One region of the Arthrobacter sp. AG1021 genome, then DNA from elsewhere that is predicted to be linked to it. Evidence: riboswitches for the same ligand, from Rfam matches in the RefSeq annotation. Region 1 holds a riboswitch; the other holds the start of a gene.
The links. Region 1 has a riboswitch for glycine ahead of cycA (D-serine/D-alanine/glycine transporter). Riboswitches for the same ligand answer to the same signal wherever they lie in the genome.
Positions count from the first base shown of each region.

Region 2: it holds a riboswitch for glycine, as region 1 does, so the genes downstream of both, gcvP (aminomethyl-transferring glycine dehydrogenase) here and cycA (D-serine/D-alanine/glycine transporter) in region 1, are expected to answer to the same signal.

Region 1 covers NZ_RBLB01000009.1:295,887-300,336, forward strand. Annotated here, with positions in the region: gene DFO58_RS12555 (FUSC family protein) at 1-782, opposite strand, end outside; gene DFO58_RS12560 (MarR family transcriptional regulator) at 779-1,231, opposite strand; glycine riboswitch at 1,498-1,596, shown strand; gene cycA (D-serine/D-alanine/glycine transporter) at 1,919-3,412, shown strand; gene DFO58_RS12570 (GMC family oxidoreductase) at 3,501-4,450, opposite strand, start outside.
Region 2 covers NZ_RBLB01000013.1:2,679-7,128, reverse strand. Annotated here, with positions in the region: gene DFO58_RS17410 (serine hydrolase domain-containing protein) at 231-1,388, shown strand; gene DFO58_RS17405 (SGNH/GDSL hydrolase family protein) at 1,399-2,187, shown strand; glycine riboswitch at 2,294-2,391, shown strand; gene gcvP (aminomethyl-transferring glycine dehydrogenase) at 2,557-4,450, shown strand, end outside.

The sequences.
Region 1 (4,450 bases):
TTGGGTTCGAAGACGAACACCGCCCAGGTCAGCAGCACGCCGATACAGGTTCCGACGCAGCGTTGCAGGGCCCGGGCAACCCGGCTGTGGACGGTTGCCCCCATCACCCCGGAAATTGCGCCAAGGCTCGCCCAGTACCAGTGCTCTCCCCCAAGAAGATAGGCCACGACACCGGCCAGCAAGACGGCGATGCCCATGCGCACGGATTCATGGACCGATTTCTCGGTCGGCGCCCAGGTGAGTTCCGCCTTCAGCGCGGCCGCCAGTCGGCCGCGTCGGGCCGACAGCCCGAGCATGACCAGCAGGCTGAACAATGCGGTGCCCGCACCGACCAGCAGCACTCCGATGAAGCTTTCGCCGCTTGCCGGAACCGAGAGGCAGGCACCGCCGGCGAACACCGCGAAGATCGGTCCCGGCGGAAGCCAGCGCACCCCGCGCGACACCAGATTGGAGCCGAAGGCGATCACGGCCAAGACAAGTGCATCGACGATGAACGGCGTCTGGAGAAAGGAGAACAGCGTGCCCAGCAGCATGGATGCTACCTGCACCGCGCCGCAGCTGAGCTGCTGCCAGAAGCGGACCGCGTAGTTGTCGTAGCGGCCGAAGACTGCGCAGAAGGCGCCGAACCCTGCATACATCGCCCAATCCATCCGTCCCAGGCTGGCGAGGATGAGCAGCGGCACCGCCAGGCAGAACGTGGCCCGGGCCGCGGGCCGCAACGCCGGCATGCGCGGGGCGACGGCAACGCTGTGCTTCCAGATCTGTTGTGCGTGGGCAATCACGGGCGAGCTTCCTCCTCGCTGGCGACTACCAGCTGCAGCAGGCCGCGCAGCTGGTCGCGCTGGGCCGCATCCAGCACGCTGTAGATCTTCTCCTCGCCTTCGCGGGCCGCTTCGACGGCACGGTCCGCAAAACGACGCCCTTCAGCGGTCAGCTCGATGAGCCGGCGGCGGCGGTCCGCCGGGTCCACGGTGCGCTGCAGCGTACCGTGCGCTTCCAGCCGGTCGAGGTAGGCGACCATATGGCCGCGGTTGATATTGGCCCGGTCGGCCAGGTCGTTCTGGTACATCGCGCCGGACTCTTCCAGTGCGCTGATGATCGTGAAGTGGTGGCGCGTCAGCCCCTCGGCGTCCATGAGCGCACCGAGCGCCGTGGTACCCACGCGCCCAACCCGGGTCGCCAGATAACTCAAGGAGTTCCATTGGAATTGGGGCGGTTTCTGTTCATTCACCCACCGAGAATATCATTTCACAATGAAATGATTTCATAGCGGGACAGATTGCCGCCCCGAACGCGACCCAGGGGCGGGAACCTGGGGTCTCATATTAAGCGTTGCGCCGTTTCAAACTTTAAGCCACAAGACGAAATTGAAACGCACTTGTCAATAAGGATTTTCGAAAGGACCTTTTGAGGCTTTACGACGATTTTCCGGCAGATTCAATTTGCATCGCTTCACGTTTCCAAGGCATACTGTGATGGCAGTCACCAAACAGCCATTGATGCGTGGCGGGAGAGCCCCGTCCTGAACCAAGGGCGGGCGCCGTAGGAGCAATTCCTCCCCGGGAAACTCTCAGGCCCCCGTACCGCCACGAACAGGCACATCTGGAAAGTAGCGCGATGAAGGTCGCGCTCACCGAAGGAGCAGGCTTCGCCCAGTATTCGGCGCAAAGTGAAAACTCTCAGGTACGCAAACAGATTGGGGAGGAACATCAGAACAGTGCCGCACTCGCGGGCACGCCCATGATGCTCCCCCGTGGTCGCGGCAGGCACTTGCTTTGAGCGCTTGAGCCTTATGCGGCCGAAAACAGGAGAACACCACGATGCGCGTGTTCGAAGGTAGCGCTGTCCGCGGACAGGCCCACCGGCTTGTCCCGGATTGCGTCGGGTGCGGGATCCCCCACTCCCGGAAGGCGCCTGAATGAGCTCAACCAGCTCTGCCCCCAAGCTCGAACGCGGACTCTCCAATCGCCATATCCAGCTCATCGCAATCGGCGGCGCCATCGGCACCGGCCTGTTCATGGGCTCCGGCAAGACCATCGCCGTCGCCGGCCCCTCGGTCATCTTCGTGTACATGATCATCGGCTTCATGCTCTTCTTCGTCATGCGCGCCATGGGCGAGCTGCTGCTGAGCAACCTCAACTACAAGACCTTCGCCGACTTCGCCGGCGACCTGCTCGGCCCCTGGGCCGCCTTCTTCACAGGCTGGACCTACTGGTTCTGCTGGGTTGTCACCGGCATCGCGGATGTCGTGGCCATCGCGCACTACGTCGCCTTCTGGTGGGGCGACCTGCCCCTGTGGATCCCGGGCCTGGCCTGCATCGTCCTGCTGCTGGTGCTGAACCTGAGCACCGTGAAGGCCTTCGGCGAAACCGAATTCTGGTTCGCCCTGGTCAAGATCATCGCCATCGGTGCGCTGATCGTGGTGGGTCTGGCCATGGTCATCACTGGATTCCAGCACAACGGCATCAGCTCTTCCTTCTCCAACCTCTGGGCGCATGGAGGTATGTTCCCGAACGGCGCCATGGGCTTCGTGGCCGGCTTCCAGATCGCAGTGTTCGCCTTCGTGGGCATCGAACTGGTCGGCACCACCGCGGCCGAGACCAAGGACCCGGAGAAGACCCTGCCCAAGGCGATCAACTCGATCCCGCTGCGCATCCTGTTCTTCTACGTCGGCGCGCTGCTGGTGTTGATGATGGTCGAGCCGTGGACGCTGTTCTCCGCCGAGGAATCCCCGTTCGTCGGCATGTTTACCCTGGCCGGGCTGGCCGGCGCCGCGGGCATCATCAACTTCGTGGTGCTCACCTCCGCCACCTCCAGCGCCAACTCGGGCATCTACTCGACCTCGCGCATGCTGCGCGGCCTGGCATTGGAAGGCGACGCCCCGAAGAAGTTCGAGCGGCTCTCCTCCCGCAAGGTGCCGCGCAACGCGCTGATGTTCTCATGCATGTTCCTGCTGGCAGGCGTCGCGCTGCTCTACAGCGGCGACTCGGTGATGGCGGTGTTCACGCTGGTGACCACCATTTCAGCCCTCTGCTTCATGTTCGTCTGGTCGATCATCCTGCTCAGCTACCTGGCTTACCGGGCCCGCCGCCCGCAGCTGCATGACGCCAGCGCCTTCAAGATGCCCGGCGGACGGTTCATGCCGTACGTCGTGCTGGCATTCTTCGTCTTCATCCTGTGGGCGTTGACCACCCAGGCCGACACGCTGGTCGCGCTGATCGCCACCCCGCTCTGGTTCATCGGGCTGGGCATCGGCTACCTGGTGGTCCGCCGCGATCCGAAGCACGAGGCGCTGCGCCTGGCCCACGCCGGCAAGGTCGCCCACGAGCGCCGCGAGGCGGCCGCCTACCGCAGCACCGTGTCAGCCGGCGCAGCCCAGGCCGAGAAGGCCAAGGAAAGCATCGACAGCTAGCGCCTTTGGGCAACCATCGAGGGCCTCGCTACGTCACGGGATGACGGTGCGAGGCCCTTGGCGTCAGCACGGGAGAACAGGCTGGCGGCTACCGGCTCGCGGCCAGGTCTTCCAGCAGGAACTTCGCGCCGAGCTCGCCGATCAGCACCGCCGGGGCGTTGGTGTTGCCGGTGGTGATGCGCGGCATGATGGACGCGTCGATGACCCGCAGGCCCTTCAGCCCGTTGAGCTTCAGCCGCGGATCCACCACCGCCTGCGCGTCGACGCCCATGCGGCAGGTGCCCACCTGGTGGTGGTAGGTCACCACGTTGTTGCGGATGTAGTCCTCCAGCGCCGCGTCGTCCTGCACCTCGGCGCCCGGATAGACCTCCACCGCTCCCCAGTCCCCAGCCAGCGCCGGCTGCGCCATGATGTCGCGGCACTGCTTGATGGAGAACAGGAACGCGTCCATGTCCCGCCGGTCATCCAGCGCGTTGAGGTCGATGCGCACCGGGTCGTCCAGCGACGGCCCGGACAGCGTCAGCTCGCCGCGGCTGTGCGGGGCAATGATGCCCGAGTGCAGGGTGAATGCCGTGCCTTGAACCGGTTCCATGCCCGGCGAGTACATCGGTACGGAGAAGAAGATCGGCTGGGTGTCGGGCACGTCCAGGTCCTCCCTCGACTTGGCGAACAGGTGGGTCTGCGACACCGAGACGCCGGTGCGCGGCGCCGGGATGTCCTTGGCAGTGGTCTGCCCGATCACCGGGGCCAGCAGGTGGTCGTGCAGGTTCTTGCCGACCTGCGGGGCATCCAGCAGCGGACCGACGCCGGCGGCCTCCAACTCCGCCGAGGGGCCGATGCCAGAACGCAACAGGATCTTCGGGGAGCCCAGCGCGCCGGCGCTGAGCACCACCTCGTCCGCGCGCAGCTCGTGCAGCTGCCCGCCGCTGCGGTAGCGCACGCCCACCGCCGCGCCGTCCTCGACCAGCAGCGAGTGAACCTGTGCGCCGGTGATGATCCGCAGCTTGTCGCGCACCGGCTTCAGGTAGGCCTTCCAGG
Region 2 (4,450 bases), on a different contig from region 1:
CTGAAGAATGCGACATATTTTGTCGTCGTCTATTCAATGGGCGAAATCGATCACTATGCTAACAGCAATAAATGCTTGTCGTTCCGGCCTTTTTCGGAGGTTATTCCTCCGTTTATTGAGAATGGCTCTTTGAGGAACTTATGGTTCAGGCATGATTTCGCCGGAGAACGCGAATTTCCGCTGCGGCTACTAGTGTTAGTTGCAAAGAGACATGCTTTCGAAGGATTTAGATGGAATCGGTCATAACTGACGACTTTGCCCCGCTCGCGCAGGCGCTGCAGGACCGTGCCGCAGTGGAGGACGGCTACTCGGCGCAGCTGGCCGTGTACCACCGCGGCGCCCTGGTGTTGAGCCACAGCGTGGGGGAGCACCTTTCGGGGGATGCGCTCACCTGCGTGTTCTCCTGCACCAAAGGGCTCAGCGCACTGGTCATCGCCCTGCTGGTCCAGGACGGGCTGATCGATCCGGTCGCCCCGATCACCGACTACTGGCCCGAATTCGGCACCCACGGCAAGGGCAAACTGAGCGTCGGGGAAGTGCTCAGCCACCAGGCCGGAGTGCTGGGCGTCCCCGGCGGGGTGCCCAGTCAGGTGTTGCTGAACTCCTCGGAATATGCCAAGATCCTCGCCACCATGCCGAGCATCTGGCCGCTGGGCCAGAACATCGTGGGCTACCACGCCATCACCATGGGTGTGCTCATGGAGGAACTGGTCCGCCGGGTCACCGGCAAAGAGCTGAAAGAGGTCTTCGAGGAACGCATCCGCAAGCCCCTGGGTGTGGACGCGTATATCGGGCAGGACGACTCGCTGGAACCGCGCTACCGTGACGTGCTCCCCGCCGCCCCGGCCGAACCGGCATTCTTCGACCCCTTCTCCCCGGCAGGCCTGGCAGTAAACTCGGCCTCCGGGTTCGCGCTGGACAGCGGTCCGGTCTACAACTGGCACGAGCTGGCCAACTCCCGGCAGGTCCGTAGGCTCGGCCCGGCCTCCATGGGCGGCGTTGCCGATGCCCAGTCGCTGGCGGCCATCTACGCGGCCTCCTTCGGCCCGGTGCCCTCACTTGGCGCCGCCCGGGGGTTCCTGAGCGAGGACACCTGGTCCCGGGTATCCGCGGAGCTCGTCTACGGGCACGACCGCACCAACGGGCTGCTCCAGGCCTTTGCCCTGGGATTCATGAAAGCCACCGCCCGCAACGACTACGGTTCGATCTTCGCCTACGGCCACGACGGGGCGAACTCCTCGCTGGCCTTCGCCGATCCGGCCTACCAGCTCGGCTTCGCCTACATTCCGTCGCGCAACGAGGGCGAGAAGAGCATTTCCACGGGCGTGCAGCTCAGCCAGCTGGCGCGCCAGGTGGTTATCGGCAAAATGATGCAGGCCAAGGGCTAGGAGGAAGAGCATGGCAAAGTTTCTGGCAATGGGGGACTCCTTCACCGAAGGCGTTGGCGACGACGATCCGCTGCGCCCCAACCAGGTGCGCGGCTGGGCGGACCGGGTGGCCGAGGTGCTGTGCGCCCGCGGCGACTGGGAATACGCGAACCTCGCGATCCGCGGCAAGAAGATCGGGCAGGTGATCAACCAGCAGATGGACCAGGCGCTGTCCATGAAGCCCGACGTGGTCTCCCTCTACGCCGGCGGCAACGACATCCTGCGGCCCAAGGCCGACCTCGAGGCGCTGATGCGCAGCTACGACAGCATGGTCAAGCGCTTCGCCGATGCCGGGATCACCGTGCTGCTGTTCACCGGCTTCGACACCGTCGACTCGCCGCTGTTCTCCAAGACCCGCCCGCGCACCGCGATCTACAACGAAAAGGTGCGCGAGATCGCCGACCGCTACAACACGCTGGTCGCCGACTACTGGCGTTGGCGCGAATTCTCGGACGTGCGCTACTGGGCCGTGGACCGCCTGCACATGGGCACCGCCGGCCACACGCTCATGGCCGCCAAGGTGCTGGATGTGCTCGGAACCCATGGCGTCACCGAGGGCAATTGGTCCTCCGACATCGAAGTTCCGGTGCTGCCAGCGGCTGCGGTGAACGCCCCCGGTCAGAAGCTGCGCCAGGACCTCGGCTGGGCCCGGGAATACCTGGCTCCATGGGTCAAACGCCGCCTGACAGGCACTTCCTCGGGGGACAGCCTGAGCGCAAAATACCCGGACTACATCCGGCTGGGCGCGGAAAGCAGCTAGCGCGCGTCATGCAGGGGCTCCGGGGCCGAAAGATTGTTTGCAGTTGGCCCCGGGGCGGGTACCATGGGAGGTGTGTTGTGGATCATTGGCCCGCAACCGACGCCGTAGAAGGATGGCGGGAGAGTCCCGTTCACACCATGGACGGGCGCCGTAGGAGCAATTCCTCCCCAGGAAACTCTCAGGCACCCGTACCGCCATCAAGAGGCAACTCTGGAAAGTAACCGGCCTGTTCCGGTTCACCGAAGGTGCAAGCAACCGGTTTGGTAGGCCGGCTGCGTAAAACTCTCAGGTTGTGCAACAGGGATGGGGAGGGACAGCGACCTTCCTTTGGCATGCGCCAAGACAGATCCCCATGGAGACACCTGCACCATGACCATCACGCAGACTTCTGCTAACACGAACAGCGAATTCGTGTCCCGCCATATCGGCCCGCGTCAGTCCGACGTCGAGACCATGCTCCAGACCCTTGGCTACAACAGCCTGGACGAGCTGATCGACACGGCAGTTCCCGCCGACATCCGCCAAGATGCCGCTCTGGACATCCCGGATGCACTGACCGAGACCGAGGCACTGGCCCACCTGCGTGAGCTGGCGTCCAAGAACGTCATGAAGACCCAGATGATCGGCCAGGGTTTCTACGACACCATCACCCCGGCAGTCATCCGCCGCAACATCGTCGAGAACCCGGCCTGGTACACCGCCTACACCCCGTACCAGCCTGAGATCTCCCAGGGCCGCCTCGAAGCCCTGCTGAACTTCCAGACCATGGTCATGGACTTGACCGGCATGCCGATCGCCAACGCCTCGCTGCTGGACGAATCCTCCGCCGCCGCCGAAGCCGTGCTGATGATGCGCCGCGCCAACAAGAAGAAGTCCAACGGCAAGACCGTGCTGGACTCCAATATCTTCCCGCAGACCATCAAGGTCGTGCAGGGCCGTGCCGATGCGCTGGGCTTCGAGGTCGAGGTCGCCGACCTGTCCGCAGGCTTGCCGGAAGGCGACATCTCCGGCATCGTGCTGCAGCAGCCGGGCAACGACGGCTCGATCGCCGACCACGCCGAGGTCATCGCCGCCGCCAAGGCCGCCGGCGCGATGGTCACCGTGATCGCCGACCTGCTCTCGCTGACCATGATCGCCGCCCCGGGCGAGCAGGGAGCCGACATCGCGGTCGGCAGCACCCAGCGCTTCGGCGTGCCGCTGTTCTTCGGCGGCCCGCACGCCGCCTACATGGCCGTGGCCAAGGGACTTGAGCGTTCCATGCCGGGCCGCCTGGTGGGTGTCTCCACCGACGACGCCGGCACCAACGCCTATCGCCTGGCCCTGCAGACCCGCGAGCAGCACATCCGCCGCGAGAAGGCCACCTCCAACATCTGCACCGCCCAGGCGCTGCTGGCCATCTGCGCCTCGATGTACGCCGTCTACCACGGCCCTGCAGGCCTGAAGCAGATCGCCACCCGCGCCCACAACCACGCCCGCGTGCTGGCCAGCTCCCTGGTCGCCGGCGGCTTCGAACTGGCATCGCAGGCCTTCTTCGACACCGTGGTCGTGACCGTCAAAGACGCCGAGGAAGTCATTGCAAAGGCCAACGATGCAGGCATCAACCTGCGCAAGGTCTCCGGCACCCAGGTCGGCATCTCCACCGACGAGACCACGACCTCCGCCACCGTCAAGGCCCTGGCCGGCGTCTTCGGCGTGGAACTGTCAGCACCGGAAGGCTTCGAGATCCCCGAGGGCCAGGTGCGCACCAGCGCCTACCTGACCCACCCGATCTTCAACACCATCTCCTCCGAGACCCAGATGATGCGCTACCTGCGCCGCCTCTCGGACCGCGACCTGGCCCTGGACCGCACCATGATCCCGCTGGGCTCGTGCACCATGAAGCTGAACTCGGCCGCCGAGATGGAATCCATCACCTGGCCTGAGTTCGCCTCCATCCACCCGTACGCCCCGGCAGCGCAGACCGCCGGCTGGCGCGAGCTGATCACCGACCTGGAAGGCCGCCTGACCGCGATCACCGGCTACGCCGGCGTCTCCATCCAGCCGAACGCCGGGTCCCAGGGCGAGTACGCAGGCCTGCTGGCGATCTCCGACTACCATGCTTCGCGCGGCGAGTCGCAGCGCAACGTCTGCCTGATCCCCGCCTCGGCCCACGGCACCAACGCCGCCTCGGCAGTGCTGGCCGGCATGAAGGTTGTGGTCGTCAAGACCGCAGCCGACGGCACCATCGACGCCGGCGACCTGGATGCCAAGATCGAGGCCAACA